Regions from separate parts of the Vescimonas sanitatis genome, predicted to be linked through region 1. Evidence: a T-box and tRNA genes for the amino acid it is inferred to sense, from the RefSeq annotation. Region 1 holds a T-box; the other regions hold tRNA genes.
The links. The T-box of region 1 lies ahead of leuS (leucine--tRNA ligase). A T-box ahead of a tRNA ligase gene usually reads a tRNA of that ligase, here a tRNA-Leu.
Positions count from the first base shown of each region.

Region 2: it has a tRNA-Leu gene. The T-box ahead of leuS (leucine--tRNA ligase) is inferred to sense a tRNA for this amino acid. The anticodon was not compared.
Region 3: it has a tRNA-Leu gene. The T-box ahead of leuS (leucine--tRNA ligase) is inferred to sense a tRNA for this amino acid. The anticodon was not compared.
Region 4: it has a tRNA-Leu gene. The T-box ahead of leuS (leucine--tRNA ligase) is inferred to sense a tRNA for this amino acid. The anticodon was not compared.

Region 1 is NZ_JBMGPW010000001.1:133,658-141,258, forward strand. Features, by position in the region: gene ACOMDU_RS00745 (XTP/dITP diphosphatase) at 1-546, shown strand, start outside; gene yhbY (ribosome assembly RNA-binding protein YhbY) at 548-865, shown strand; gene nadD (nicotinate (nicotinamide) nucleotide adenylyltransferase) at 862-2,055, shown strand; gene rsfS (ribosome silencing factor) at 2,052-2,420, shown strand; T-box leader at 2,511-2,737, shown strand; gene leuS (leucine--tRNA ligase) at 2,802-5,228, shown strand; gene rpsU (30S ribosomal protein S21) at 5,429-5,614, shown strand; gene ACOMDU_RS00775 (glycoside hydrolase family 18 protein) at 5,661-6,386, opposite strand; gene ACOMDU_RS00780 (YqeG family HAD IIIA-type phosphatase) at 6,461-6,970, shown strand; gene efp (elongation factor P) at 7,100-7,601, shown strand, end outside.
Region 2 is NZ_JBMGPW010000002.1:68,881-76,481, forward strand. Features, by position in the region: gene udp (uridine phosphorylase) at 1-397, shown strand, start outside; gene ACOMDU_RS03230 (NCS2 family permease) at 708-2,138, shown strand; gene ACOMDU_RS03235 (gamma carbonic anhydrase family protein) at 2,215-2,712, opposite strand; gene ACOMDU_RS03240 (CarD family transcriptional regulator) at 2,920-3,480, shown strand; gene ACOMDU_RS03245 (helix-turn-helix transcriptional regulator) at 3,587-4,084, shown strand; gene ACOMDU_RS03250 (type III PLP-dependent enzyme domain-containing protein) at 4,119-5,309, opposite strand; tRNA gene ACOMDU_RS03255 (tRNA-Leu) at 5,422-5,506, shown strand; gene ACOMDU_RS03260 (pyridoxamine kinase) at 5,571-6,416, shown strand; gene ftsH (ATP-dependent zinc metalloprotease FtsH) at 6,461-7,601, opposite strand, start outside.
Region 3 is NZ_JBMGPW010000007.1:41,672-49,272, forward strand. Features, by position in the region: gene ACOMDU_RS09360 (indolepyruvate oxidoreductase subunit beta) at 1-384, opposite strand, end outside; gene iorA (indolepyruvate ferredoxin oxidoreductase subunit alpha) at 386-2,161, opposite strand; gene buk (butyrate kinase) at 2,249-3,304, opposite strand; gene ACOMDU_RS09375 (hypothetical protein) at 3,527-3,883, opposite strand; gene ACOMDU_RS09380 (TetR/AcrR family transcriptional regulator) at 3,914-4,522, opposite strand; tRNA gene ACOMDU_RS09385 (tRNA-Leu) at 4,682-4,769, shown strand; gene ACOMDU_RS09390 (transglycosylase domain-containing protein) at 4,927-7,590, opposite strand.
Region 4 is NZ_JBMGPW010000006.1:106,371-113,971, forward strand. Features, by position in the region: gene ACOMDU_RS08620 (InlB B-repeat-containing protein) at 1-481, shown strand, start outside; gene ACOMDU_RS08625 (Na/Pi cotransporter family protein) at 1,125-2,879, opposite strand; gene ACOMDU_RS08630 (COG2426 family protein) at 3,104-3,574, shown strand; tRNA gene ACOMDU_RS08635 (tRNA-Leu) at 3,626-3,712, shown strand; gene ACOMDU_RS08640 (vWA domain-containing protein) at 3,883-5,298, shown strand; gene ACOMDU_RS08645 (VCBS repeat-containing protein) at 5,490-6,806, shown strand; gene ACOMDU_RS08650 (response regulator transcription factor) at 6,822-7,505, shown strand.

The DNA.
Region 1 (7,601 bases):
ATGCAGGCCATTCTGGGCGAGCTGGGCGTGGAGGTGGTCATGCCCTCCGACGTGGGCGTGGACGTCGACGTGGAGGAGACGGGGACCACCTTCGCGGAGAACGCAGCGCTGAAGGCCAACGCCATCATGGCGGCCAGCGGCCTGCCGGCTATCGCGGATGACTCGGGACTGTGCGTGGACTGGCTTCAGGGCGCGCCGGGGGTGTATTCCGCCCGGTACGGCGGGCTGGACAGCGACCCGGAGCGCTGCCGGCTGCTGCTGAGCAATATGCGCGGCGCCACGAACCGGGCGGCGCATTTCCACACGGCCATCGTCTGCGCCTTCCCCAACGGGGACACGCTGACGGCGGAGGGGGACTGCGCCGGGACCATTGCCTTTGCGCCTATGGGCGACGGCGGGTTCGGGTACGATCCTGTGTTCTTCGTGCCGTCCCTGCGAAAGACCTTCGCCCAGCTGACGGCGGAGGAGAAGAACGCCATTTCCCACCGGGGCAGTGCCCTGCGGGCCTTTGCCGCGGAACTGAAAACGTATTTGGAGAAGCAATGATATGGAACTGACAAGCAAGCAACGCGCACAGCTGCGGTCCCTGGCCACCAATCTGGACACCATCGTCCATGTGGGCAAGGACGGCATCGGCGACAATCTGATCAAGCAGGTCAACGACGCGCTGGAGGCCCGGGAGCTCATCAAGGGCCGGGTGCTGGAGAACTCGCTGCTGACCGCCCGTGAGGCGGCGGAGGAACTGGCGGTGGCTGCCCGCTGCGAGGTGGTGCAGGTCATCGGCAGCAAGTTCGTGCTCTACCGGATGCAGCACGACAAGAGCAAGCGGAAGATCGAATTGGTCAAGGCGAAGAGAAGCGTATGAACATCGGTATTTACGGCGGCACCTTTGATCCGCCCCATATCGGCCATGTGACGGCGGCCAAGGCCGCCATGGAGGTCCTGGGGCTGGACAAGCTGGTGCTGGTCCCGGACGCGCAGCCGCCCCACAAGGTGCTGCCGGAGGGCGGCGCCGCGCCGCGGCAGCGGTACGACATGGCGGTGCTGGCCACAGCGGCGCTGGGGAAGCGGGCGGAGGTCAGTGACATGGAGCTGCGCCGCAGCGGCGTCAGCTATACCGCGGACACGCTGGCGGCGCTGCGGGAGCAGTATCCGGATGACACGCTGTATTTGCTGATGGGGTCGGATATGTTTCTGAGCCTGCACAACTGGCGCAGGCCGGAGGCGATCATGGCCATGGCCCACATCGCGCCCTTCAGCCGGGAGGCGGAGGATGAGTCCGCCGCCTTTGCCGCGCAGAGCGTGCGCCTGGAACGGGAGTTCGGCGCGCAGGTGACCGTGGTGCCCAATCCGCAGGTGGTGGAGCTTTCCTCCACCGAGGTCCGCACCGCGCTGGCACAGGGCGGGGGAGAGGACCTGCTGCCGCCGCCGGTGTGGGGCTATATCCAGCGGGAGCGTCTGTACGGTACCCATACGGACCTGACGCACCTGACCCCGGAGAAGCTGCTGCCCATCGCGCTGAGTTATCTTAAGCCCAAGCGTATGCCCCATGTGCTGGGCACGGAACAGGAGGCGGTGCGCCTGGCGGAGCGTTACGGCGCGGACGTGACAAAGGCGCGCATCGCCGCGCTGCTGCACGACTGCACCAAGAAGCTGGATATGGACGAGCAGCTGGCGCTGTGCAGACACTATGGCATCCCGCTGGATGAGCTGGAGCAGAAGGCGCTGAAGCTGCTGCACAGTAAGACCGGCGCGGCCATCGCACGGGATGTGTTTGCCGTGGACGACGATGTGTATAACGCGATCATGTACCACACCACCGGTAAGCCGGATATGACGCTGCTGGAGAAGATCATCTATCTGGCGGATTATATCGAGCCCACCCGGGACTTTCCAGGGGTGGAGGCGCTGCGAAGGACGGTATACGAGGATCTGGACCGGGGCCTGCTCATGGGTCTGACCATGACCATTGATGAGATGGAGGAGATGGGTAACCCCGTCCACCACATGACCCGCGACGCGCGGGACTATCTGATGAAAAGAGGGATATCATGAAAACACCGAAAGAACTGGCGCTGCTGGCCGCCCGTGCCCTGTCCGATAAGAAGGGCAAGGAGATCCGCGTGATGGAGATCGCCGAGCTAACCACGCTGGCGGACTATTTCGTTCTGGCCACCGGTGCCAGCAATACCCAGATCAACGCACTGGTGGACAATGTGGAAAAGGTACTGGCAGAGGAGGCCGGTGAGCAGCCCCTGCACCGGGAGGGCTATCGCGGCGGCACGTGGGTCCTGCTGGACTACGGCTGCATCGCCATCCATGTGTTCAATCAAGAGGCTCGGGCCTTCTACGGTCTGGAACGTCTGTGGCAGGACGGCAAGAGCGTGGACATCAGCGGCATTGTGGAGGAGCACGACTGAGTTTCCGCGCTGAGTGGCGCGTACAGGTGTTTTTCCCGGAAAACGGGGTTGACATTCGGCAAAAATGCGCTAAAATAGACTTCGATATTGTCAGAAGCGATGAAGGGAAAAAGACGGAGATCATCCACCCGAAGAGAGCCGGCGTATGGTGCGAGCCGGCGGGGACGCTCTGTTGTACTGGTCCCGGAGCTTTCCGCCTGAACAGGGCGGGACGGGTACGCGCCGTTACAGCGTCGTCTCTCGTAAGAAAGACACGGAGCGCCGCGGAGCGATCTGCGACGGAAGCAGGGTGGTAACACGTCTATAACGTCCCTGGCTGCGTAAAGCAGCCGGGGATTTTTATTTGCGGAAAACAAAATTCACATACAAGGAGAAGCGAGCATGAATTACGATTTTGCGGCCATTGAGAAGAAATGGCAAGCTAACTGGGAGAAGACAAAGCCCTATGCCGCCATTACCGGCGACAAACGACCCAAGTTCTACGGGCTCATCGAGTTTCCTTATCCCTCCGGCCAGGGCCTGCACGTGGGGCATCCCCGCCCCTTTACGGCTATGGATATCGTCACCCGCAAAAAGCGGATGCAGGGCTATAATGTATTGTTCCCCATCGGCTTCGATGCTTTCGGTCTGCCCACGGAGAACTATGCCATCAAGAACCACATCCATCCTGCCATCGTCACGAAGAACAACATCGAGAATTTCACCAAGCAGCTGAAGATGCTGGGATACGGCTTTGACTGGGACCGCTGCGTGGACACCACCGACCCCAAGTACTACAGGTGGACCCAGTGGATATTCCTGCAGATGTTCAAGCACGGCTTGGCCTACAAGTCCACCATGCCCGTCAACTGGTGCACAAGCTGCAAGTGCGTGCTGGCTAACGAGGAAGTGGTCAACGGCGTGTGCGAGCGCTGCGGCAGCGAGGTCATCCGCAAGGAGAAGAGCCAGTGGATGCTGAAGATCACCGAGTATGCCCAGCGGCTGATCGACGATCTGGATGATGTGGACTATATTGAGCGCGTGAAGATCCAGCAACGCAACTGGATCGGCCGTTCCACCGGCGCAGAGATCACCTTCGACACCAATGTGGGCGACCAGGTGACGGTCTATACCACTCGTGCCGACACCCTGTTCGGCACCACGTATATGGTCATCTCTCCCGAGCACCCGCTGCTGAAGAAGTGGCAGCCCCTCATTAAGAACTGGGATGCTGTGGCGGCCTATCAGGAGGAAGCGGCCCATAAGTCCGACTTTGAGCGCGGCGAGCTGAACAAGGAAAAAACCGGCGTGCGGCTGGAGGGTATCGAGGTCATGAACCCGGTGACCCACAAGCCCCTGCCCATGTTCGTCTCCGACTATGTCCTCATGGGCTACGGCACCGGCATCGTCATGGGCGTGCCCGGCCACGACCAGCGCGACTGGGAGTTCGCCAAGAAGTTCGGCCTCCCCATCATCGAGGTGGTGGCCGGCGGCGACGTGACCAAGGAGGCCTTTGTCGCCAAGGACGACAGCGCTGTCATGGTCAACTCCGGCTTCCTGAACGGCCTGACCGTCAAGGAGGCCATCCCCGCCATGAAGAAATACGTGGTGGAGCAGGGCTTCGGCAAGGAGAAGGTCAACTACAAGCTGCGCGACTGGGTGTTCTCCCGCCAGCGCTACTGGGGCGAGCCTATCCCCCTGGTGAACTGCGAGAAGTGCGGCTGGGTGGCCCTGCCGGAGGAGCAGCTGCCCCTGGTGCTGCCCCAGGTGGAGAGCTATGAGCCCACCGACGACGGCGAGAGCCCCCTCAGCAAGATGACCGACTGGGTCAACACCACCTGCCCCTGCTGCGGCGGCCCGGCCAAGCGCGAGACGGACACCATGCCCCAGTGGGCCGGCTCCAGCTGGTACTTCCTGCGGTATATGGATCCCCACAACGACAAGGCACTGGCCAGCAAGGAGGCGTTGGACTACTGGTCCCCCGTGGACTGGTACAACGGCGGCATGGAGCACACCACGCTGCACCTGCTGTACTCCCGCTTCTGGCATAAGTTCCTGTACGACATCGGCGTGGTGCCCACCAAGGAGCCCTACGCCAAGCGCACCAGCCACGGCATGATCCTGGGCGAGGGTGGCGAGAAGATGTCCAAGTCCCGCGGCAACGTGGTCAACCCCAACGACATCGTAGCCCAGTACGGCGCGGACACCATGCGCCTGCACATCATGTTCATCGGCGACTTCGAGAAGGCCGTCAGCTGGAGCAACGAGGCTGTCAAGGGCAGCAAGCGCTTCCTGGACCGCTGCTTCAATCTGCAGGATATCGCCACCGCTGAGGAGTCCATCTCCGCCAAGAACGAGTCCATCGTCCACAAGACTATCAAGAAGGTCAGCCAGGATATCGACGAGCTGAAGATGAACACCGCTATCGCCGCCATGATGACCATGGTCAACGAGTTCTACGCCAATGGCTGCTCCAAGGGCGACGTGGAGATGCTCTGCCTGCTGCTCAGCCCCTTTGCCCCCCACATGGTGGAGGAGATGTGGGAGAACATGGGCTTTGCCGCCAAGTACGGCAAGATGGCCATGCAGATGGATTGGCCCGAGCACGACGAGGCCAAGACTGTGGACAGCCACGTGGAGATGGCCGTGCAGGTCAACGGCAAGCTGAAGGGTACCGTCACCGTCCCCGTGGACAGCGACGAGGCTGCTGTGGTGGCCGCCGCTATGGAGAGCGACAAGGTGAAAAAGGCCACGGAGGGCATGAGTGTTGTCAAGACCATTTTGGTCAGGAACAAGCTGGTGAACCTGATCGTGAAGCCCGCGAAATAAAGCGTTGTATCCCCCGGTGCAGCCGGGGGATACTTTTTCTGGAGGGCGGACCGCCGGGACGCACACTTTTTTGCCGTTTTTGTAAAAAAACGACTTGACAAGCTGTGTTATCCCCGGTATAATACACCCGTTAGTCATGTAAATGGCTCTTAAAGAGCACCCAGGATCGAGCCGGGTGTATCGGAGGGAGGGAAACATAAATGTCCGAAGTCCATGTTAAGGAAGGCGAGTCCCTGGACAGCGCTCTGAAGCGTTTTAAGAGAAGCTGCGCCAAGGCGGGCGTCCTGGCCGAGGTGCGCCGCAGAGAGTGCTACGAAAGCCCCAGCGTTAAGCGCCGCAAGAAGTCCGAGGCTGCGCGCAAGAACCGCAACAAGCGTTACTATTAAGTGACAAAGAAGCCTGAGAACATAGGTTCTCAGGCTTCTCTTTTATCTATCCTGTCAGGTCCCGCAGTATGTCGGCGCACTCCGGCAGGGTCAGCAGACCCCGGTGTATGCCCAGGCGCTCTCCCAGAGCGATTTTTCTATGCAGGGTGTCACCGTCGTCCAGCAGGACGAACCGTGTCTCGCCGCCCCGGCGGTACGTGAAATACCGGGCGCCCAGCTCCCGGGAAAAGAATATCTGGCGGCCTGTTTGCAGGGCGGCTAGCTGTTCATCTGTCAGCGGTATGCCCTCACCAGTGGGACAGGGGAGAGGGAAGTCCATCCGCAGGCGCTGGAGGTCCAGCACGATACGGTCCGGCCCGAAGGCACGGCAGCAGGCGGACAACCGGTTTTCGATATCCCCGCCGGACAGGGCGGTGCATACCAGTACCCGCGCGCCGGGAGCCGTGTGGGCGCATTTCTCGTGGACCCACAGGGCGATGCCGGACCGGTGCAGGGGCTGGGCCAGCGCCTCCGTCAGTTCTGCGGCGGGGAAGGGGACGATCACTGTGCCGTATCTCCGGCGGCGGCACTCCTGCACCACGCCGGCTGCCGTTTCCGGGCTGAAGGGTCCCGCCGCGCCGGTGAGCAGCATGGCACCGCCCCGCAGGGCAGGCGGCATGGGCAGGGCACACAGCACTCCGTTTTCTATCCGGTAGGCCGCGTTGGCGATGGGCAGCTGTGTGCCGCAGGCCATCTGGCGAAGCGGCGGTGCGGCGGCGATCATCAGCTGCATAGGCGTACCCCCTTGCGAGACCACGATGTCCGTGGTACAATACTGCTGTACTTTATGAGAGGAGTCGGATACCTATGCCCATTTCCATGACGCCCTACCGGGTGTTTGACAGCTACCGCAGCATCACGCCCGCGTTTTTTATGCGGCACGGCATCCGGCTGCTGCTGTGCGATCTGGACTATACCCTGGCGCCCAAGTCCCAGCCGGAGCCGGACGCGGACCTGCGCCGCTGGCTCTCCGATGTGCGGGCGGAGGGTGTGGAGGTCATGATCCTGTCCAACAACCGCAGCCCCGTGCGAGTGGAGCGATTCTGCCGCGATCTGGGAATCACCTACGAGGGCCATGCGGGCAAGCCGTCCGTAAAGGGCTTTCGCCGGGCCATGGTGCGCTGCGGCGTCACCCCGCGGGAGACAGCCATGCTGGGCGACAAACTGCTGACGGATATGCTGGGTGCCAACCGGGCTGGCGTGCTGCCGCTGATGGTGGAGCCGCTGGGCGGGCCGCGCGGCGCGTGGAATAAGGTGCTGCATGGCCTGCAGAGGCCGTGGAAGGCCGCCAGTTTGAAAAAACATCCGGAACGGTGACTTTTTTGCGCGGAAACACTTGCCAAACAGCAGGTTATCATGTAAAATATATAAGGCCGATTTTGGCTGATATTATTTATTCAGAGGGAATGGAGATATTCCCTCATACACAATGGGAGGAATATCAATATGGCAACTATTACCGCCGGTGATTTCAGAAACGGCAAGACCTTCGAGATGGACGGCAAGGTCATGCAGGTCGTGGAGTTCCAGCACGTCAAGCCCGGCAAGGGCGCGGCTTTCGTCCGCACCAAGATGCGTAACGTGGTGACCGGTGCTGTGACCGAGACGTCCTTCAACCCCACCGCCAAGTTTGAAGAGGCCTTTGTGGACCGCCGCGATATGGCCTACAGCTACAACGACGGTGATTTGTACTACTTCATGGATCAGGAGACCTTTGACATGGTACCCCTGAACAAGGAGCTGCTGGGCGATGCGTTCCGCTTCATCACTGAGAACACCGTGTGCAAGGTGCTGAGCTATAAGGGCAGCGTCTTTGGCCTGGAGTGCCCCAACTTCATGGATCTGGAGGTCACCGAGACTGAGCCCGGTCTGGCCGGCAATACCGCCACCAACACCCTGAAGCCCGCCACCGTGGAGACCGGTGCCGAGGTGAAGGTGCCCCTGTTCA
Region 2 (7,601 bases), on a different contig from region 1:
CGAGTACCCCGCGGTGGCGAACTTCGAGGTCACCACCGCACTGGTCCAGGCGGCCAAGGCGCTGGGTAAGCGCACCCAGGTAGGCGTCGTTCAGTGCAAGGACGCGTTCTATGGCCAGCACAGCCCCGAGCGTATGCCGGTATCCTATGAGCTGCTCAACAAATGGGAGGCCTGGAAGCGCCTGCACGTCAAGGCCAGTGAAATGGAGTCCGCCGCCCTCTTTGTGGTGGCCGATGCCCTGAACTGCCGCTGCGGCAGCTGCTTCCATGTGGTCTGGAACCAGGAGCGTGAAAAGGCCGGCTTGGACCAGGATATGAGCGAGGACACTACCTCCGCCGTTCAGGTGGGCGTGGAGGCGCTGAAGCTGCTCATTCAGGCCGATCGCGCGGCCCAATAAGCTTCCCTGAAAAAAGCGCCCCTGTCATGCGCCCCCGGATGCGGACGGAAGGCTGACCTGTCCCGGTCGGCACCCCATGCTGCTATCTCATCAGCATCGTGTCAGTTATACCCCGGCTGACGCAGCCCCCTGAGAACAGAAGGAGGCACCCCCACCTCCTTGCCCTCGGCCACGCCGGGGGCGCTTTTTTTGACTGACATCTGAAAAAAATTCAGCAGGCCTGACAAAAAGTCTTGTTTTTCCTGTTAAAAAGCGTTAAGATGATACTTGCGCCGGAGGGCGCGCAGCATTTTGTAAAGGAGAGAATCACATGGAGCGTATCTTTCATCTGAAAGAGAACGGCACCTCCGTCAAGACGGAGATCCTGGCCGGTCTCACCACGTTCATGACGATGGCCTACATCATCGCCCTGAACCCCAACCTGCTGACCAACTTTGCCGTGGGCACTCCGCTGTGGAACGGTGTCTTTCTGGCCACCTGCATCGCCAGCGCCATCGGCACCGTGGTCATGGCCTTCCTCGCCAACAAGCCCTTTGTCATGGCGCCGGGTATGGGACTTAACAGCTTCTTCGCCGTCATCGCCGGCAATGTGGCCGCCATGCTGAACACCGACTACACCAGCGCCTTCCAGGCGGTGCTGTGCATCATTCTGGTGGAGGGTATCGTTTTCCTGCTGCTGAGCGTATTCAATATCCGCGACAAGATCGTTCACGCCATTCCTCTGGGCGTCCGTCTGGGTATCGGTCCCGCCATCGGCCTTATGCTGATGAACATCGGCCTGGGCTCCAACGTGGGCATCTATGCCGAGGGCAATGGCTATACCTCCCCCTTCTATGTCATGCGTGACTTCTTCGGCGCCATGACCCCCAGCGTGATCAAGGACCACATGGGTGCCGAGTACAGCCAGATGGTCCTGACTGTTATCACCATGTTCATCGGTCTGTTTGTCATCATCCTGCTGGCCAAGAAGGGCGTCAAGGCCGCTGTGCTGGTGGGTATGCTGGTAGCCTCCGTGATCTACTGGGCCGGTTGCTTTATCTTCCTGGGTACCAACCCCTTTGCCTCGCTGGAGGGCGCGTCCTTCCTGCCGCCTTTCCACGACATGGTGGAGACCACGCTGTTCAAATTTGACTTCACCGACTTCTTTAATATCGGCTGGTTCACAGCGATCAGCCTGATCATCACCTTCTGCATGATCGATATGTTCGACACCATCGGCACCCTGGTGGGTACGGCCTCCCGCGCCGGCATGACCGACAAGGACGGCAATATGCCCAACATGAAGGAGGCCCTGCTGTCCGATGCCGTGGGCACCGTGGCCGGCGCCTGCTGCGGCACCTCCACCGTTACCACCTTCGTGGAGTCCGCCTCCGGCGTGGAGGCCGGCGGCCGCACCGGCCTGACCAGCCTGACCGCCGCGTTCATGTTCCTGGCCTGTATGTTCATCGCGCCCGTGGCGGCCGTCATTCCCGCTGCCGCTACCTCCTCCGCCCTGATCTACGTGGGCATCCTGATGCTCCAGGGCCTGAAGAACGTGGATTTCGACGATCTGGACCAGGTGGTCCCCGTGTTCCTGATGCTGCTGGCCATGCCCATCTCCGGCTCCATCGGCCACGGAATCGGTATTGCCATGATTTCCTACACCGTGATCAAGGTGTTCTCCGGCCGTGCCAAGGATGTGTCTGTCCTGACCTACATTATTTCCCTGCTGTTTATCATCAAGTTCTTTGCCGTCGTCTAAACGGTCAGCGGCCCCCGGCTGTGCCGGGGGCCGCTTTTCATCCATGCGCACCGGCTCTTGGTCGGAGCGCATATTTTTATTGTTCCTGCTCGGCCTTGTATGCCATGGCCTCCTTCTGGTAGTCCAGCGCCGCCTGCCGCAGCTCGGCAATGGCTGCTTCGTCCAGCTGGCCTTTGATCTTGGCGGGGGAGCCGAAGGCCAAAGACCCGTCCGGTATCTCCACGTTCTGCGGTACCAGCGCCCCCGCGCCGATCAGGCAGTTGCTGCCGACCTTCGCGCCGTTCAGCACGATGGCGCCCATGCCGATGAGGGTGTTGTCACCCACGGTGCACCCATGGAGAATGGCCCCGTGGCCCACCGTTACGTTTTCGCCCACCGTCACCGGATGGTCGTAGTCCACGTGCACCACACAGTTATCCTGGATATTCGTGCCCGCACCGATGGTGATCGGCGCCCGGTCGCCCCGCAGCACCGCGCCGAAGAACACGCTGCTGTTGGCGCCCAGGGTCACGCTGCCCCGGACGGTGGCGTTGTCCGCCACAAAGGCGGAGGGATGGATGACAGGTTTTTTCATGGCTGCACCTCGCAAAAGTTTTCCTGCATTGTATCACAACTTTCCGGGAAAATCGACAGTCACGGTAAAATTTGTGCTTACATTTTTCGTCAGAATATGTTATACTGATGTCAGGTAATGGTGAGCAAAAGGGGAACGCATGGTCGTGTGCCATGTGCCTTTTTGTGTATATATGTGTATGTATGTTGCGGATAAGGAGCGTGTGTGATGTTTGCAGCGGGTGATCTGGTGGTATACGGCGGCGAGGGCGTCTGCCGGGTGGAGTCCATAGGGCCATCCGGTCTGGCCTATGACGGCGGCGACAAGGTCTACTATCATCTCTCTCCCCTGTACCGCGGCGGCACCGTTATGACTCCTGTGGACACCACTGTCCTCATGCGCCCCATCATCAGCCGAGACTGTGCGCTGGAGCTGATCGCTGCGCTGCCGGCCCTGCCGGAGCAGAAGCCCGCCGAGCGCGGTATGCGTGCTGCCAAGGATTTCTACCACCAGCTGGTGCTCCGCTGTGACTGCGCCGAGCTGGCCGCCATGATCCACGGTATCTGCCGCAAGCGGGCGTGGGCCCTGCGCCATGGTAAGAAGGTCAGCCAGATGGATGAGCGCTATCTCAAGCGGGCTGAGGACCAGCTCTACGGCGAGCTGGCCGCGGCACTGGATATGCCCCGGGATCAGATGATCCCCTATATCCGCCAGACCTGGGCCAAGTGGCCCGAGCAGCTGCCCAAGCAGGGGCAGGAGGAGCCGGCGGAGGCTGCTGAAGTGGAATAAGCGGACAGGGACGGCGGGAGCCGTCCCTGTTTTAACAGCAACTCATATCAAACATTTGGGGCGGAAAGGGTGTATTCTGTTCACAGCGAGAGAAGGGAGCAAGCCTATGTACGAATGGCAGCAGATGATCCAGACCGTCGTCAATGAGATGGACGACGCCATTATGCGCCGGGACGATCAGGCGTTGACACTGCGGGCGCTGGCGGCACGTCTGCACTATTCTGAGTACCACGCCACCCATAAATTCCGCGAGATCGCGGGTATGTCCCTGCGTACCTACCTGCACCAGCGGCGCCTGGCCTTTGCCCTGAAGGAAGTGCGCGATACCGACCGGCCTTTGCTGGACATCGCGCTGGACTACGGCTTTTCCGGGCAGGAGGCCTTTACCCGCGCCTTCAAGGCGCTCTACGGCGTTACCCCCGGTGTTTACCGCCGCCGGCCCCGCCCCGTAGTGCTCCGCACCCGCATCCATCCCTTCGATCGCTATATCTTTGGATTGGGAGAGATCGGTATGGTCAAAAGTGAACAGGGCGTCAAGACGTATTTCTATTTTGTGCCGGGGCAGTACTTCAAGTATATCCGGCCCATCAGACGGGAGAAATAAGAAAACAGGGCAGCCCAACGGGCTGCCCTGTTTTTCAGATCAAGAATTCCGCAGGGACGTCGTGGGAGGAAAACAGCAGCGGCGACAGTGTTCTGGCGTAGGCCCCGGTGTTCCCCACGGCCACAAGATCTCCCACCGCCAGCGCCGGACCGGTGAAGTTCTTAGCCAGCACGTCCGCGGCGCAGCAGAGGTTTCCTACGATGTCTACGGTCTCGGTGATGCCGGTATCCTCCGCAGGCAGGGCGGTGATGGGGAAGGAGGTCTCGCCGGTAAACAGAGGTTCCTGAGGCGCAAGGGGGCCTTCTCCGGCGGCGTTACGCAGCATGGCGGCAAGAGAGGGCTTCTGGAAGCCGTTGAGACAGTTTTCTACGATGACATAGGTGGTGCCGTGGGACGTCTTTTTGTCTACCACAGGCAGATAGTACGTTCCCGCCTGTGCTGTCAGAAACCGCCCGGACTCCACCAGCAGCCGTGCGCGGAGGGTACGGGCGTTTTCCTCTGCTACGGCCTGTGCACATTGCTTCAAGGTGCTCATGTTCAGCGGCGGTTGGCACGCCGGGTCGTAAACGATGCCTACTCCGCCGCCGAAGTTGATATACTCGATGGCACAGTCCAGAATATCGCGGACGCGGAGGGCCAGCGCGAAGCAATTTTTGTAGTAGCGGGCGAGAGTGTCCGCGGAGAGGTTCTGGGAGCGCAGGTGAATATGGAGGCCGCAGACGGCTACCGGCAGCGTTTGCAGCAGGATTTTCAGTGCCGGGAGATCGGACTCGTCGATGCCGAACTTGGACGTTCCGCCCGTACTGCCGTCCATACTGAAAGCGGGGTTCACGCGCAGGCCGATGGTCTTTGTCTCGCCGCGGGCAGCGGCCATAGCGGCGATTCGCCGCACCTCGCCGATAGAATCGGCGATCAGATGGCAGTTATCCCACGCGGCGGCCAGTGCACGATCACTTTTTCCGGCGGCGGAGAAGTAGATATCCTCCTGCGCGATCCCGCATTCCGCGGCCAGGCAGACCTCACCCGCACTGGCCGCATCCGCGCCGATGCCAAGCGCCGCAAGGTGCCGTATTACCGGTGGGAAGGGGTTGGCCTTCACGGAGAACAGAATATCAAAGCCGGGGAAGGTCCTGTGGAGAGTCTCTGCCTGTGCGGTAAGGATCTCGCGGGAGTAAATGTAGCAGGGCGCGTGCTGACGCGCCAAGGCGAGGGCATTTTCGCTCATGGGGCACCATCCTTTCGTGTACTGTTGATGACAGTATAGCATAGGGTGGAGGGGAAAGGCAAAACATTCCTTGCACGCCGACGTGAAGTGTGCTACAATACGGCGTGGATATGCGGGCGTGGTGGAATTGGTAGACTCGATGGATTTAGGTTCCATTGCCAACAGGCGTGCGGGTTCGAGTCCCGCCGCCCGCACCAAAAAGGGAAAGACACATATTCATGTGCCTCTCCCTTTTTGGTATGATGAACAGGAGGCGGCTCTATGAAACGAATAGCGTCCATACAGGACATTTCCTGTCTGGGGCGGTGCTCGCTGACGGTGGCGCTGCCGGTGATCTCCGCCATGGGGGTGGAGTGCGCCATCGTGCCCACGGCGGTGCTCAGCGCCCACACGGCATTCCCGGGCTTTGTCAGCCGGGATCTCAGCGACCAGCTGCCGGCCATCGCCGATCACTGGCGGTCCCAGCAGGTGCATTTTGACGCGCTCTATACCGGTTACATCGCCTCCGCGCCCCAGGTGCAGCAGGTGATGGATTTTTTCGACGCGGTGAAGAGCCCGGATACGCTGCTGATCGTGGACCCGGCCATGGCGGACCACGGGAAGCTGTACAGCGGGTTTGACGGCGCTTTCCCGGCGGCGATGGCCCGCCTGACGGCTCGGGCGGACGTGGCGCTGCCCAATATCACGGAGGCCTGTCTGCTGACCGGTACACTTTACCGGGAGGAGGTGGACGAGGGCTTTGCCCGTGAGCTGCTGCGGGGGGTGGCCGCGCTGGGGGCGAAGAAGGTGATCCTCACCGGGGTGTCCTTTGCGCCGGATAAGCTGGGCGCTATGGGCTATGACAGCGGCGCGGAGACATATTTTACCTGTCTCGGCCCGCGGAACCCGGCCTCCTTCCACGGCACGGGGGATATTTTTGCCGCCGTTGTCACCGGCGGGCTCATGCGGGGCATGACGCTGGAGCAGGCGGCTTCGCTGGCGGTGGAATTTGTGCTGGCCTGTATCGACGCCACGGCGCGGGACCCGCAGGCCGGGTGGTACGGCGTGGAGTTTGAAAAGGCGCTGCCGCTGCTGTGCGAACGGGTGCGGGACCTGCCGGAAAACTGAAAAAGAAAACAGCCCTGCGGCGCTGCCGCAGGGCTGCTGTGCATTTATTCGGGGTCGCCGTCCGCGTGCTCCGCCGGTTTGTCTTCGGCGGGGGTGCCTTCCGGGTCCTTATCCTCCGGCTTCTCATCGTAGTTCGGCATGGGGATGGGCTCGGACACGATGTTGATGTGTCTGGCGGGGGCCTCGATGGTCTCCGGTACGCTGGGCCGGAAGGCGGGCTGGCTGCTCTTGCTGGCGCCGTAGTTGTCCACGGTCTCCGGGTCACGGCCCTCGATGATGGCCATCATCTCCTGGCCGGTGATCGTCTCCTTCTTCAGCAGATAGGCGGCGATCTTATCCAGCAGCTCCCGGTTTTCCCGAAGGATCTGCTTGGCCTCCTCGTGGCACTGGCGCAGGATCTTGATGGTCTCGCGGTCGGCTGCGGCGTAGGTCTCCTGGGCGCAGGTCATGGAGTAGCCGCCGTCCAGATACTGGCTCTGGACGCTGCCCAGGGCCATCATGTCGAACTCGTCGCACATACCGAAGCGTGCCACCAGGTTCCGGGCCATCTCCGTGGCGCGCTCGATGTCGTTGGCGGCGCCGGAGGTCATGGTGTTGCACACCACCTCCTCACTGGAGCGTCCGGCCAGCAGGGTACGGATCTCGGTCAGAATGTCCTCGCGGGACATGAGGAACTTTTCCTCCTCCGGCAGGTGCAGGGTGTAGCCCAGCGCACCCTGGGTGTGGGGGACGATGGTGATCTTGCTGACGGGCTGGGCATTCTTCTGCTTGGCCGCCACCAGCGCGTGGCCCACCTCGTGGTAAGCGATAATGCGCTTTTCCGCCTCGGTGATGACGGTGCCCTTTTTCTCGCTGCCGGCGATGACCAGCTCAAAGGACACCAGCAGATCGTCCTGATTTACGGCCCGGCGGCCCTTGCGCACGGCACGCAGGGCGGCCTCGTTCACCAGATTGGCCAGGTCGGCGCCCACGCAGCCGGCGGTGGCCTGGGCGATCTTTTCCAGGTTCACGTCCTCGGCCAGGCGGATATTGCGGGTGTGTACCTGCAAGGTGGCCAGACGGCCGGCCAGGTTGGGCCGGTCCACGGTGATGCGCCGGTCGAAGCGGCCGGGGCGCAGCAGCGCCTTGTCCAGTACCTCGGGGCGGTTGGTGGCGCCCAGCACGATGACGCCCTTGCTGGGGTCA
Region 3 (7,601 bases), on a different contig from region 1:
GATGGTTTTAAAGTTCTTCTGCATGGCCTCGATGCAGCCCTCGGGATACGCCTCGGCACCGGAGGCGATGGTGGTGGACTTGATGGCGTAGTCATTGATGACGGCCACGCCGTTGGGGTTCAGGAACTCCGCATAGCGGACAGCCTCCATTTTCTCCAGCGCCACCATGATATCGGCCTCGCCCTTGCCGAACACGGGGCCGTAGACCTTCTTGCCCCAGCGGACCTGGGTGGACACGGAGCCGCCGCGCTGGGCCATGCCGTGGACTTCGCTCTGCTTGACATCGTAACCGGCCTTCATAAAGCCGTTGGACATGATCTTAGAGATCAGGATGGCGCCCTGACCGCCAACGCCGACCAACAGGCAGCTTTTCACATCGTTCATGTTACTTCTCCTCCTTTTCAATAGCACCAAAGGGGCAGGCCTGGGCACAGACGGTGCAGCCCACGCACTGGGTACGGTCGATGAACGCCTTGCCGTTCTCCATGGAGATGGCGGGGCAGCCCACCTTCAGGCAGCTCTTGCAGCTCTTGCACTTGTCGGCGTTGACGACGCACATACCGGTGTCGTGCTTCACGCGCTTGATAAGCAGGCAGGGACGACGGGTGACGATGGCGGGGTGCTTGCCCTCGTTCAGGGCGGCCACAGCGTCGTCCACGGTCTTCTTCATGGCGGTCAGGTCCTGAGGATCCACGGTGAAGACAGGGGCGAAGCCATAGGCCTCCAGCACCTTCTCCACGCTGATCATGGGGGCGGGCTCGCCCATCAGGGTGAAGCCGGAGCCGGGGTTGTCCTGGTGGCCGGTCATGCCGGTGATGCGGTTATCCAGCACGCAGGGGATCATGCGGCCGTTGTTGTAGATGATCTCGGCCGCGCCGGTCATGCCGGAGTGGAAGAACGTGGAGTCGCCCATGACGCCGAAGACCACCTTATCGGTGACGCCCTCGCGCTGGAAGGACTTGGCCATGCCCATGCCGGCGGAGAAGCCGCCGCCCATGCAGATGCACACGTCCATGCAGTTCAGCGGAGGCGCGAAGCCCAGGGTGTAGCAGCCGATGTCGCCGGTGACCACATAGTTCTTGTTCTTGGACAGGGTGTAGAAGAAGCCGCGGTGGGGGCAGCCGGGACACAGTGCGGGGGGACGCTTGGCGACCTTGACCTCGTCCACGGTCTTGTACGCGGGCTTGATGCCCAGCACGCGCTCGCGCACCAGCTCGGTGTTCAGCTCATACAGCTTGCCGGTCAGTTCCTTGCCGACGCAGTCGATGCCGGCGGCCTTGATCTCGTCCTCCATGAAGGGGTCCAGCTCCTCGATGATGTAGAGCTTCTCCACCTTCTTGGCAAAGTCGCGGATCAGGTCCATGGGCAGCGGATAGGTCAGACCCAGCTTCAGGAAGGACGTACCCTCGGGGAACACCTCCTTGGCGTACTGGTAGCTGATGGAGGCGGTGATGACGCCCACCTTGCCGTCGCCCAGTTCCACCTTGTTCAGGCCGTTCTCCAGGGCGCGGGTACAGCCGTACTCAGCCAGCTTCACCAGGCGCTCCTCCACGATGGGGTGGTTCAGGTAGGCGTTGGCGGGGGCGCAGACGTACTTACGGGTGTTGCGGGCGTAGGTGGGGGCCACGTGCTCCACACGCTCGCCGAACTCCACCAGGCCCTTGCTGTGACAGACGCGGGTGGTGGTGCGGTACAGCACGGGGGTGTCGAACTCCTCGGAGATCTCGCAGGCCAGGCGGACAAAGTCCTTGCACTCCTGGGCGTCGCTGGGCTCCACCATGGCGATCTTGGCGGCGCGGGCGTAGTGGCGGTTGTCCTGCTCATTCTGGGAGGAGTGGCAGGAGGGATCGTCGGCGGTGACGACCACGTAGGCGCCGTTGACGCCCATGTAGCCGGCGGTGAACAGGGGGTCGGCGGCCACGTTCAGGCCCACCATCTTCATGGTGCAGAAGGAACGGGAGCCGGCCACGGACGCGCCGTAGGCCACCTCGGTGGCGACCTTCTCGTTGGGGGCCCACTCACAGTACACGTCCTTGCCGTACTGGGGCAGGTTCTCCAGGATCTCGGTGCTGGGGGTTCCGGGATACGCGGAACAGACCTTGATACCGGCTTCGTAGACGCCGCGGGCGGTGGCCTCGTTACCGGACATCAGATGTTTCATAGCAGTTTCCACCTTTCTTGTCTTTTTCCTCTTATTTCCACTTGCAAATCAAAAACGGTTTATCTATATTCCTGCCGGAATATCAGATCAATACTGGCCGGCCTCCTGCTGGCCGCGGAGGACCCGGAGGGCACCCTCCGCCAGGGAGCGCATCTCCTCCTCGCCGGGCAGGCGGATGATGGGCGCGATCTTGCCCACATAGGCGGTGATGTCGTCGCAGAAGAAGTCCTCATAGGCCATGCCGGCGGTGTAGACGATGGCGTCCACGTCGAAGTGCAGCACGGCGGCCATGGCACCGATGTCCTTGGCCAGCTGGTAGACCAGGGCCTGATAGGCCTCCACGGCCTTGGGGTCGCCCTCCACCACCTTGGCGCAGACCACGCGGAAATCGGTGGTGCCCAGATAGGAGAACATACCGGCGCGGCGGCCGAAGGTACGCTTGACCTCGTCCTTGGTCTTACCGGAGAAGCAGTAGTTGATGAGCTGGTTCACCGGCAGGCCGCCGGCGCGGTCCATGCCCATGGCGCCCTCGTCCTTGACGTTGCAGACATCCACCACGCGGCCGTGCTGATGCGCACCCACGCTGACGCCGCCGCCCAGGTGGCAGACGATGAGGTTCACGTCCTCATACTTTTTGCCCAGCTTCTCGGCGGCCTTGCGGCCCACGGCCTTGTGGTTCAGGGCGTGGAACTGGCACAGACGGCGGAACTCGGTAAAGCCGGTGTAGTGCGCCACCTCGGTCATCTCGTCCACGCAGACCGGGTCCACAAAGAAGGCGGGAATGCCCACCATGTCGCCCAGCTTACGGGCCAGGTAAGCGCCCAGGTTGGAGGGATGCTCGCCGTAGGGCGCGGCCTCTACGTCGGCCATGACCTTGTCGTTGACGGCGTAGGTGCCGGAGGGAATGGCCCGGTACAGACCGCCGCGGCCGCAGACGGCGGCAAAGTCGGACAGCTTATAACCGGCCTCGGTGACGGCCTTGAGAATGGCCTCCTTACGGTAGTCCGCCTGGTCGATGACCCGGGGGAAGCGGTCCAGCTCCTCGGCGGAGTGGTCGATGGTCACTTTGAAGAGCTGTTCCTCGTCCTCGAACACCGCGATCTTGGTGGAGGTTGCGCCGGGGTTGATGATCAACAGCTTCATAGTCTCTCTCCTTTTCTGTCACGCCCGGCGGGCGGTTTTCGTTAAACTTTTCACCGAACCACTCGGTGATTATACTTTATTATGGCACCGCTGATCCGGGATGTCAACGGCGATTTTGGCATTTCCGAAAAGTCGGCGTTTCGCACAAAAAAAGACCGCGAGCGCTGTTGAAAACAACGTTCACGGTCTTTAACTTATTCCTCGTGCCGCAGGGCTGTCCGCTCAGATATCATTTGCCATTTCGCCTATCATTCCCAGCATATCCCTCAAGGCCGTTATCCCCGGTACTGCCAGCACATTGATGAGGATCACCGTAATGATAAGCACAACCAGCCCGCCGATAAGACCCACCAGCGACAGCACGAAGGCTATCGTTCGCTTGTCTCCGGTATAGCCCTCTTTCTTTGCCTTGTCAGTCCATACCAAGCCGAGGATGCCCAGTACAACAGATGCCACGGCAGAGTAGCCGAAAAACCAGAATACCACGGCGGCAATGCCCATTATCAAGCCCGCAACAGCTGTGTTTTCGCCCGGCTCCCGCCCACTCTCCGGCGGCCGCCTCTCTTCACTCTTACCCATCCGCTCCTCCTTTTCTGTGTATGCCTCTACTCACTCCTCGTGCCGCCAGCCCTCCAGCAGCGCGGCGGCCATACGGCGGCCGCGGCGGGGCAGGTCGAAAGCACCTTCGTAGATACGCCACTCCAGCAGCATACCGCGGTGCAGGGCCACCAGGTCCGCCACCAGCTCCTCGCGGTCGCGGTCGTGGTGGATCGTGCCCTCCTGCTTGCAGCCGTCCACCAGCTCACGCAGAACGCGGAAATACACGCGCTTCTCGTTGTCCCGCAGGATGCCCTGCTGGGGATAGCGGATGCCGTGGATAAAGCTGCGGTAGAGGGACGGGTCCTCGGCGCTGATGACCAGGGTCTGACCCACAAAGTCCAGCAGCTTATCGTGCCAGGAGTTGGCCTCGTCGGCCAGGTAACTCGCCTCCAGCACGCTGTACTGGGCGTCCACGCTGCTGGTCACCTGGATGACCAGCTCGTCTTTGCTCTTGAAATAGTGGTAGATGTTGCCCACGGAGCAGCCCACCGCCTGGGCGATCTGCTCCACAGAGACATTCTCAAAGCCCTCCTTGTCGAACAGCTCCAGCGCTACGTTCTGGATACGACTACGCATTTCCAGGGCCTGTTTTTTCCGGGGGGTAAGCTCCTTTTTCATAGAGATATACGCACTCCTTCGGTGAATGGTTTTTTCTATCATAACAAGTTTTGGGCGGCAGGTCAAGGCATGAACGCGCCGGAAAACAATAAGTTTGGAAATTTTGAAAAAAGGGGTTGACAATTCAGCCGGTACATACTATAATCTCACTTGTTCGACGCGCGAGTGGTGGAATTGGCAGACTCGCTAGATTCAGGTTCTAGTGCTCATTACGGGCGTGCGGGTTCAAGTCCCGCCTCGCGCACCAAAAGAAAAGAGACATCCTTTCGGATGTCTCTTTTCTTTTGGTGCGGCGATTTTGCTGCGCGAAAACCAAGGCCGCCAGCGGCGGCCCTTGACATGGCACCCACTCCGGGACAAAAAAGGAGACGGCAAAGGCCGTCTCCTTTTTTGCTTGTAAACAGTCAACCGATAAATCCGCCCATATCCGGTACACCGTTATCCGGCGGACCGTCCATAGCATCATCGTGGTCGCCGTCCGGCATATTGAAGTCGTCGTCCGCCTCGTCGCCAAAAAAGCCGTTCCATCCGCCCTGCATCATAAAGGCGTCCTCCACCACGATCTCGTCGTGGCCCTCGATCAGCTCACGCTGGTAGTTCAGCACGGAGCCGGTAACGGTGGTCACGTTGCCGTCGCTGTCCGCCATGTTGACGGTGTAGGTGGGGGCGGTGTGCATGGTGCAGACGGCGGTGGGGGCGTTATCCGCCGCCACCAGGGCCGTGTAGACGCGGCTGCCGCGGACGTCCAGGGCGCAGTTCTCCGATGCCAGCATTCCGCTGTCAGCACAGACCGATACGCTGGTCAGGCCGGAGCAGGAGAAGAAGTCCTTGTTGGGCAGGTCCTCGTGGATGGCGCTCATGACCTTGCGGAACACAGCGGAGCAGGGGTTGCCGCTGGCCACGATGCGCTGGTTGTGCTCGTAGCCCGCCCAGACGGCGCAGCTGTAATAGGGCGTGTAGCCCACGAAGTAACGGTCCTTGTTGCTGTTGGTAGAACCGGTCTTGCCGGCGATGTGCATACCGCTGAACTGTGCCTCGTAGCCGGTACCGTTCAGGGCGGCCTCCTGCAGCAGATGGTTGATGATAGCCGCCGTGGTGTTCTTCATGGCCACGGTGGACTGGGCCTCGTTCTCCAGCACCACGTTGCCGTTGGCGTCCTCCACACGGATGAAGGTACGGGGCTTGGTGTACACGCCCTCGTTGACGAAGGTCGCGAAGGCCGCGGACATCTCCTCGGTGGTGACGCCCTTCTCAAAGCCGCCCAGAGCCATGTTGCCCACCTGCTGGGAGTCGGTGTAGGTCAGGTTCTCGAAGCCCAGCTTGTCCACCAGGAAGTCGTAGGAATTGCTGACGCCGTAGGCCAGGTTCGTCCGCACGGCACAGGTATTCAGGGACTGGGCGATGGCGGTGTGCAGCGCCGTCAGGCCCTGATAGCGCCAGTTGGCGTTGCGGGGCCAGACCTCGCCGTTGAGCAGCATGGGATAGTCGTCGATGACCGACGCGCCGTTGATGGTGCCGTCGTCCAGTGCCGGGGCGTAGGTGGACACAGGCTTGATGGCAGAACCGCACTGCCGGGCGTTCACAGCCCAGTTCCAGCCGCGGTCCACCACCTTTTCACCGGCACCGCCGATCATAGCCACCACATAACCGTTGGTGGGATCCACGATGGTCAGGGCGATCTGCAGCTGATCCTCCACCTGCTCACCGGCGGCGTTCGTATAGCTGCTGGTATAGGGGATATTCTCCAGATTATAGCAGACCTCCTCGGCGATCTGCTGGTACTTGGGGTTCTGGGTGGTGTAGATCTTGTAGCCCCTGCTGTAGACCATGTTGATGGCCTGGTCGTAGGCGGAGACCTTCTTGCCCTCGCTGTTGACCTTTTCGGTGATGCCCAGCTTCTCCACCAGTGCCTCGGCCACATCGGTGATCATGGCATCGGTGAACCAGGAGTTGCTGCCCTTGATGGTGGGGGTGCTGTCATCCGCCGGGGAGTCGGTATCGTCGCTGGTATCGGTGGTATCCTCCGTGTCCAGCTCGGTGACGGTACCGTCGCTGCCCACATACTTGCCGGAGATGGTGAAGCCGTTGGCAAACTGGATATCCTCGGCCACGGCGGCGTCATACTCTTCCTGGTCGATCTTGCCCTGAGAGAGCATCTCGCTGAGGATGGTCAGCTGGCGCTCCCGGTTGTTCTCGCGGGTCCAGGAGCTGATGAAGGGATCGTACATGGAGGGGTTGTTGGTGATGCCCATCATGCTGGCACACTCGGCCAGCGACAGCTCGGACACGTCCTTGCCAAAATACACCCGCGCCGCCGTCATCACGCCGGAGCAGCGCTGGCCGAAGTAGACCTCGTTCAGGTAGGCTTCAAGGATCTCGTCCTTCTCATAGCGCTTTTCCAGCTCCAGTGCGCGGTAGATCTCCGTGATCTTGCGCTTGACCGTCACCTGATTGTCGCCGGTGACGTTCTTCACCAGCTGCTGGGTGATGGTGGAGCCGCCCTGCACGTTCTTGCCGAACAGGGTGTACAGAATGGCGCGGGTGGTACCCTTCCAGTCCACGCCGTGGTGCTTCTCAAACCGCTTGTCCTCGATGGCGATGGCGGCCTCCTGCAAATACTTGGGAATGTTCTCCAGGTCCACCCAGATGCGGTTTTCGTCCATGTACAGCGTCTGGTACATGACCCACTCCTGGGTGTCGGGGTCCTGGTAATACAGCTCGGTGGAGACCTGGGTCTCGAATTCGTCCAGATAGACCTCCACCTTGCCGCGCATGGCGCTGTTGATGTACGCCATGAAGATACCGGCGAAGATGGACGCCGTAAGCACGAACACCAGCAGCAGCGTGCCGATGATGCGTCCGGCCTTCTTCCAGCCGTTCTTCTGCTTAGGGGTCATGTTCCGCACACGCTCCTGCGCGTCATGCTGCACGCGCCGCGCACCCTCGGCGGCACTGTGCTCTACCCGGCGCGCACCCTCCTTTGCCTCATTTTCTATGTGCCGGGCGCTCTGCCGGATGCGTCCCCAAAAGCCGGTGGACGACGACCGTCTGCGCTTGTTCTCACTCAAGACAGGGCACC
Region 4 (7,601 bases), on a different contig from region 1:
GGGGAATGTCTGCGTGAGTGGGGTCGGTAACTGTGTTATTACGCATGAACCTTCCCAAGAGGGCTATACCATTTTTGACGAGACGATCACATTTGAGGGTAATGGCAGTACTACGGCCATGTACCCGGTGAAATTTGACTTGGACCAGGGCAGTGACAATGACATTACGGTGAGAGAGACGAAGCTGGGCTCCCCGGCAGAAAAGCCCGCTGACCCGACCAAACCAAATCTTGTTTTCCAATATTGGTACGAAGCGGGAACGGATGGCTCTGCCGCATGGAACTTCAGTACGCCGGTGACGCGTCCCCTGCATCTGCTGGCCAAGTGGGAGGAAAAACCCCAAACCGGCGGCTACTACTACGCCCCGCCCGCGGAGCAGCCCATCGAGGCCCCCAAGACCGCCGACCCCGGCGTAGCCCTCTACGCCGCCCTGTCGCTCCTGTCTCTGACGGGCCTGACCTGCGCCACCAAAAAGAGATAAACAAACAAAAAGAGATAAACAAAGCCAAAAGAAGCGCCCCCGGTTGAAAAAAGCCTTCCCCTCGAGGGGAAGGTGGCACGGCGAAGCCGTGACGGATGAGGTGTAGCCGCGCAGCGGCGTAAAACTCCCCGTCCCGCCCGTAGGCGGCGTCCCCCATACCCCGGCGGCATCAGCCGCCACCAACCAAAGCCGCCCTCCGGGCGGCTTTGGCGCGATTTGATAATCGCCACTCGACCAGCGCACCAACCCCTACCCTCGCACAGCGTCAGCGGCAGCGGCGCAAGAGGTACAAGCAGTCCCCTGAACCGACAATGTTACCCACCGCACTTCATGCGCGAGTGCATACCGCCAAATCTGCATGACCCACAGCGCGCCAAGGGGTCCTTAGACCGTAGGTCTAAGCGACTTTCTTTCCCACATTTCTTTCTTCGCAGAAAGAAATGTGGCCGCCGGAGGCTTGCGCCCGCAGGCGCAACACCTGCACATTCCCGCGCCAAGGAAGTCTTGAAACGTAGTTTCAAGCGGCTTTCTTTGGTAGCTTTCTTTCAACGATGAAAGAAAGCTACTCGCGCCAGGGGGCGCGAAACTCCCCATCCCGGCACACAAAAAAACAGCCCTCCGGCCACCGCCGAAGGGCTGTTTTTCACAGATGATATTCCTGCTTGTACTCCTCATAGTACCGCGCGAAGGAACTGGACTTCATGGCCCGGACACTGTTCAGATACTCGTGGGTGTCGAAGGAGTCGGACTCCAGCTCGATAATGGCCACGGCGATGTTGGAGCAGTGGTCCGCCACGCGCTCGTAGTTGGTCAGCAGGTCGTTGAACACGAACCCCTGGTTCAGCGTGCAGCTGCCGGACTGCAATCGGTCCACGTGGTGGGACTTCATCTCGTCGCACAGGCCGTCGATGATCTCCTCCAGCGGCTCCACCCGGGCGGCCCGCTGGGGATCGTTTTCCACAAAGGCGCCCACGGCGATGGATAGTATCTCCCGGACGGCGGACTCTATCACGTCCAGCTCATGACAGGCCTCAGGGGAGAATTGCAGATCCTTGTCGTGTATCTCCTTGGCGGCCTCCGAAATGTTCAGTGCGTGGTCGGAGATACGCTCAAAGTCGGAGATGGTGTGCAGGTATTTGCTGACCTCCTCGCTCTGGGATTGAGACAGGGACTTGCTGGTGATCTTCATCAGATAGGTGCCCAGCTTGTCCTCGTAGCGGTCGATAACGGACTCCGTTTCACCCACCATGCGGAAATCCTTGTCGGACCAGCGGTTCCGCAGGCCAACGGCCATCAGCAGGTTGCCCTCGGCCCGTTCGGCCATGGAGTTGGTCACCAGCCGGCTCTGCTCGATGGACAGCGCCGGGTGCTGCAAAAAGCGCTCCTCCAGCCGGTCCATCTCCTGCTCCTCGGCGGCGGAGCCGTCGTCGGGGAACAGCAGCTCCACCATGTGCTCCATCAGCCCAATGCAGGGCAGCAGCACGATCACGGTGGCCAGGCGGAACAGGGTGTTCATCAGTGCGATGGACACAGAGGACATGACCGCGTCCAAAAAGGTGAAGTGGATAATGGCGTTGGCGCCGTAGAACAGCAGCGCCCAGATCAGCACGCCCAGCACGTCGATCAGCAGATAGATAAAGGCGGTGCGCTTGCCGTTGAGGTTGGCGCCCAGGGCGGACAGCAGCACAGGCACCGCCGCGCCGATGGCGATGCCCATGACGATGGGCAGAGCCACCTCAAAGGTGACAGCGCCGGTAATGGCCAGCGCCTGCAAAATACCCACCGCGGCGGAGGCGCTCTGCAAAACGCTGGTGAACGCCAGACCCACCAGAATACCTAAAATGGGGTTGGAGAAGCTGGTCAGGATGCGGATAAAGGCCTCGCTCTCCCGCAGGGGGGACACCGCGCCGGACATGGCGGACATACCGTACATCAGCACCGCGAAGCCCAGCAGGATCTCGCCCACATAGCGGTTGCTGGTCTTGCCGGTGAACATCCGCAGGATGATGCCGACCACGGCCACGATGCCGGTGAGCACCTCGGTGCTCAGCAGCTGCACCACGCCGCTGCCGCCCTCCAGGGAAGACAGGCACAGGATCCACCCGGTGACGCTGGTGCCCAGTATGGCGCCCATGATCACGCCGATGGCCTGCTTGACCTTCATCATGCCGGAGTTGACGAAGCCCACCACCATCACAGAGGTGGCGGAGGAGGACTGGATCACGGCGGTGACGCCGGTGCCCAGCAGCACGCCCTTCAGCGGTGTGCTGCTCAGCTTATAGAGCACCAGCTCCAGGCGGCTGCCGGCGACCTTTTTCAGGCCCTCGCCCATCAGGGACATACCGAACAAAAACAGTGCGATACCGCCCAGCAGCGATATGACGTCTGCAACGCTCATGGCCCATTCCCTCCCATGATAAAATCTTCTTATAGGTAGTATAACAGGTACAGGGGGGATTTGTCGACTGAAACTGTAAAAAAGCCGGTAGAAATTTTAGGTTTTTCTTAAACAGCCCTTGTGGTTCTTGTCAAAGAGAGCACCTTCGGGTATAATGACAGTTACAAAAAAAGCACAGTAAGGATACAATAAGGTATACAATGAAGTAAAGTGAAGGAACGTATATGTTTAAGCATTGTGTCATCGTTTTTTTCGTCTCCATGGTGCCGTTGATCGAGCTGCGGGGCGCGATCCCCTACGGCGTGGCCTTCGGTCTGCCCCTGTGGCTGACGTATCTGATCGCCATCGCGGGCAATATGCTGCCGGTTCCCATCATTTATTTTTTTGCACGAAAAGTGCTTGTATGGGGGAGAGATAAGAGGTATATCGGAAAATTTTTCACCTTTTGCCTGGAAAAAGGGGAGAAAGCCGGGCGTAAGCTCCAGGCCAAAGCCGGCCGCGGACTGTACTGGGCGCTGCTGCTGTTTGTGGGCATTCCCCTGCCGGGCACCGGCGCCTGGACGGGCACTCTTGCCGCCAGCCTGCTCGATATGGACTTCAAAAAAAGCACCTTCGCCTGCGCCGCCGGCGTCCTGCTGGCCGGTGCCATCATGGGTGGCTTGAGCCTGTTGGGCGTCAGTGCTTTCGGCGGGTAAATTTGTCTTGCAATCGCCGGCCATTTACGGTATAATGTGCGGGTAATATCTGCCGGTGTGATGGAATTGGTAGACGTAGTGGACTCAAAATCCACCGCTGGCGACAGCGTACCGGTTCGAGTCCGGTCACCGGCACCAAAAAAGAGACATCCGTGAGGATGTCTCTTTTTTTGCCGCTGATAGAAGGGTATATACGAATTTTGCAAAAATTACCAATATATCAATAACTGCTTGATATTTCGCTATAAAAATATATAATAGATACACGAACCAGCAGTGGTACCACTGCTCTTTGTTTCAATGCACAATTGAAACAAAGAGGTCTGTACAATGGAAAAGGAGGAGAAAATGAGGAGGATAAGGCGTTAGAGCTTCTTGCCGACCTGAAGAAAGAGGTGAGGGAACGCGGTGTGATGGTCAAGGTCGGCGTTGTTATTTTCAATCGGGAGGCAAATGTTGCGTTCCCGCTTACGGAGCTTACAAAGGAAAACTATACTACCATTGAGGCTGCGATAAGGGAAACTATATCCAGCGGCAGCAATACGCATGCGGGACTTCTTGCGGGCAAGAAAATGCTCGATGGCGATACGGCGGTCGAGCCGCACCGCAAGCATCTGATATTTGTCAGTGACGGCGTTACCTATCAGTTCTGCAAGGGGGATGATCATACTACCCCGTATACGCGCAGCTTTGATGGCAGCCTAATCTCGAATGGTGTTAACCAGTGCGGTACGCTAAGTGAGTTGAACGTGCAGTACGGGTACAGTGACGAAGAGGCAGGAACGTTTATTCCCAAGGGCTGCATCAATGACTGGATGAGCGATATTGCCGGAAGAATGGAGACAGACAATGACAACGAGGATTGGGACTATCAATATACTGGGCAGACTCCGACCGAAAATAGCAAACTGCTGCAGAAAAAGGAAAACGTTTCAAATGTGGAGAAAGCCCTGCATCTGACAGAGAGTACCTACAAAGCGATGCAGGAGAGTGGCTATCAGTGCCATGCCGTGTTGGCAAGGGAAACACGGCAGTGGGGTACCGCCTTTATGAACAGACTGGCGGGAGGGAGAGCAGTCGCTTTTGACTCAATCCAACATAAAGTCCTCTACGCTGTTGATAAGGGTTCCGCTGTGGCGGATACTGTCGGCAAGAGTTTCGATCTCGTTCCCGGCACGTTTTGTCTCACCGTTGGCGGGCAAGAACTGCAATATAAGCAGGATGGAAATGTGACCTACTTCGGCGGCGACCGGAATGAGAGTAATTACCGCTTCAAGATAGAGTACGACGGTGCCGCCGACAGCTTCACATGGGAAATCAACGAACCGGTCTCCAACTTTGCCCCGGTCAAGCTTTCCTACACTGTAAAGCTCGCCGGTACGCCCGCCGCCGGCACCCACGGTGTGATGGATCTGAATGGGGACGGTTATGTGGATGACACCACCACACTCGTAGACGTGTCAAAGGCGCTTTATACCAATGAGAGCGCGATCTTGACACCGGTAGCCACAGTCGGTGGGCAGGGTGAGGCTCTGGAGTTCCCCAAGCCCTCCGTGTCCTACACGGCGGCCGCCTATTACTACAGCGAGCCCCCTGCACCTGTGAAAAGGACGGTCAGCCCCACGACCTTTGACGCGGGAATTGCCGTATACGCTGAGGTCGCCGCCCTGTCGCTGGCCGGCGCGGTAAAGCTGTGCGGGAGGCGTGGCCGCCGCGATGCCTAAGAGGATATCCCTCCCACGGCTGATGTCTTCCACCCTGCACCGGCAGGGGAATACAGAGAGCACCCCGAAAGGGGTGCTCTCTGCGTCCGGCATTAATTTGCTGTTTATTTACGATTTTCCCTCTACCAAAGCGGTGCAAGATGTGGTATGATATTTAAGTAAGAGTATGACCCGGAGGGAGGTGCTGCTGTATGCGGCGTTTTAAACGGTATATCTGCCTGGTCGGGCTGCTGGCGCTGCTGGCAGCGGCATTGACCGGCTGCGGTTTCTCTGACGATTCGGTGGAGGAACTGTTTACCCTGCCGCGAATGGCGGAGGAGTACACCGGCCTGACACAGGAGCTGGAGGCACTGATCACACAGGGCTATGAGTACGCCTCGCCTACCGGCGGGCGGAATATCCAGTCGGTGCAGATGGCTGACCTGGACGGCGACGGACAGCAGGAGGCCCTGGCCTTTTTCCGCATGAGCAGCGACGAAAAGCCGCTGAAAATATTTGTATTTAAGATCGAGGGCGACAGCTATGCCCGCTACTGCACCATCGAGAGCAGCGGCACCGCCATCGACAGCGTGTACTATCAGGACCTGAACGGCGACGGCCGGCGTGAGCTGATCGTGGGCTGGCGTATCAGCGCCGAGGTGCAGACCGTGGCGGTGTACACCGTGGCGCGGGAGCCAGTGGCGCTGATGTCCAGCGGCTACACGCGCTTTACCATACAGGATCTGAATGGTGACGGTATCCCCAGCCTGCTGGTGCTTCGCACCGACGCGGACAGCCAGCCGGTGGCGGAGTTCTACGGCTGGCAGGATGAGCAGATGGGCGTGGCCTACCGCTGCGTGCTGTCCAGCACCATGGCCTCGGTGAACCGGGGCAGCCTGGTCAGCGATCGGCTGGATGCCGACACGCCGGCGCTGTACATCACCGGTGTGGACGAGCAGGGTATGGCCGCCACGGATATTCTGGTGTTCCGCCAGGATCTGGGGCTGGTGAATCTGGCACTCAGCGGCAGCAGCACCGGCATGTCCAACGCCGTGTTTCCCTATCGTCAGCTGCTGCCCCAGGATATCAACGGCGACGGGATTATCGAGCTGCCCAGTCCGGACACCAGTTGGACAGCGGAGCAGACGGACGGTCTGGTCAGCTGGCTTTGCTGCAACGGCGACGGGCAGTTGTCCACCGTGGCCAAGACGTACCACAGCCTGTCCTGCGGGTGGTATTTCACCATACCGGAGAGCTGGTGGGACTGGAGCGTGGAGACCGCCACCACCAGCATCAGCAATGAAAATCAGTTCAGCCTGGCAATCAACGGGGATCCGGTGCTGAGCCTGTACACCATCACCGGCGAGAACCGGGAGAACCGCGGCCGCATGGGGAAAAGGGTGCTGCTGCGTCGCCAGACAGCCACCATCTACGCCGGCGAGCTGAATGACGCGGCGGCCTATTACGGCATGGATGAGGATCTGCTGCGCCGCAGCTTCAGCCTCATCGTAGGCAGCTGGAGCAACTGACAAGGAGGGACTGCCATGAAAAAGGTACTGGTACTGGAGGACGAGTCCAGCATCCGCAGCTTTATCGTTATCAATCTCCGCCGCGCCGGCTACGAGGTGGTGGAGGCGGAAACAGGCGAGGAGGCACTGGAAAAGCTGAAGATCCACAGCGATGTCCGAGTGGCGTTGCTGGACATTATGCTGCCCGGTATCGATGGGTTTGAGGTTTGCCGCCGTATCCGCGCCACCAACGCTGCCATCGGCATCATTATGCTTACCGCACGGTCCCAGGAAATGGATAAGGTGACGGGATTGATGACCGGTGCCGACGACTATGTGACAAAGCCCTTCTCCCCGGCGGAACTGACTGCCCGCGTGGATGCGCTGATGCGCCGGTCCGGCGGCGGTGTCGTAGACGCCGGTGAGATCGACCAGCCGCCCTTCCTGCTGAACACCCGCAACCGTACTCTGGAGAAGAACGGTCAGCGGATCAAGCTCACCCAGGTGGAGTACGCCATCATGAAGATGTTTATGGAGAACCCCGGCAAGGCGCTCTCCCGCGAGGAGATCCTGGACTTGGTCTGGGGCCACGACTATTTCGGCGAGCTCAAGATCGTGGACGTGAATATCCGGCGCCTGCGGCTGAAGATCGAGGACAATGCCACGAACCCAACCTATATTACGACGATCTGGGGTTTCGGCTACAAATGGGGGCTGTGACAGCAGAGCTTTTCCGCCAGTACTTCATTGCAGCGGCTTGACGTACACACAGTACGCCTGCGCCGCTGTGGCTCGTCCTGGCAAAAAATCTCTCGC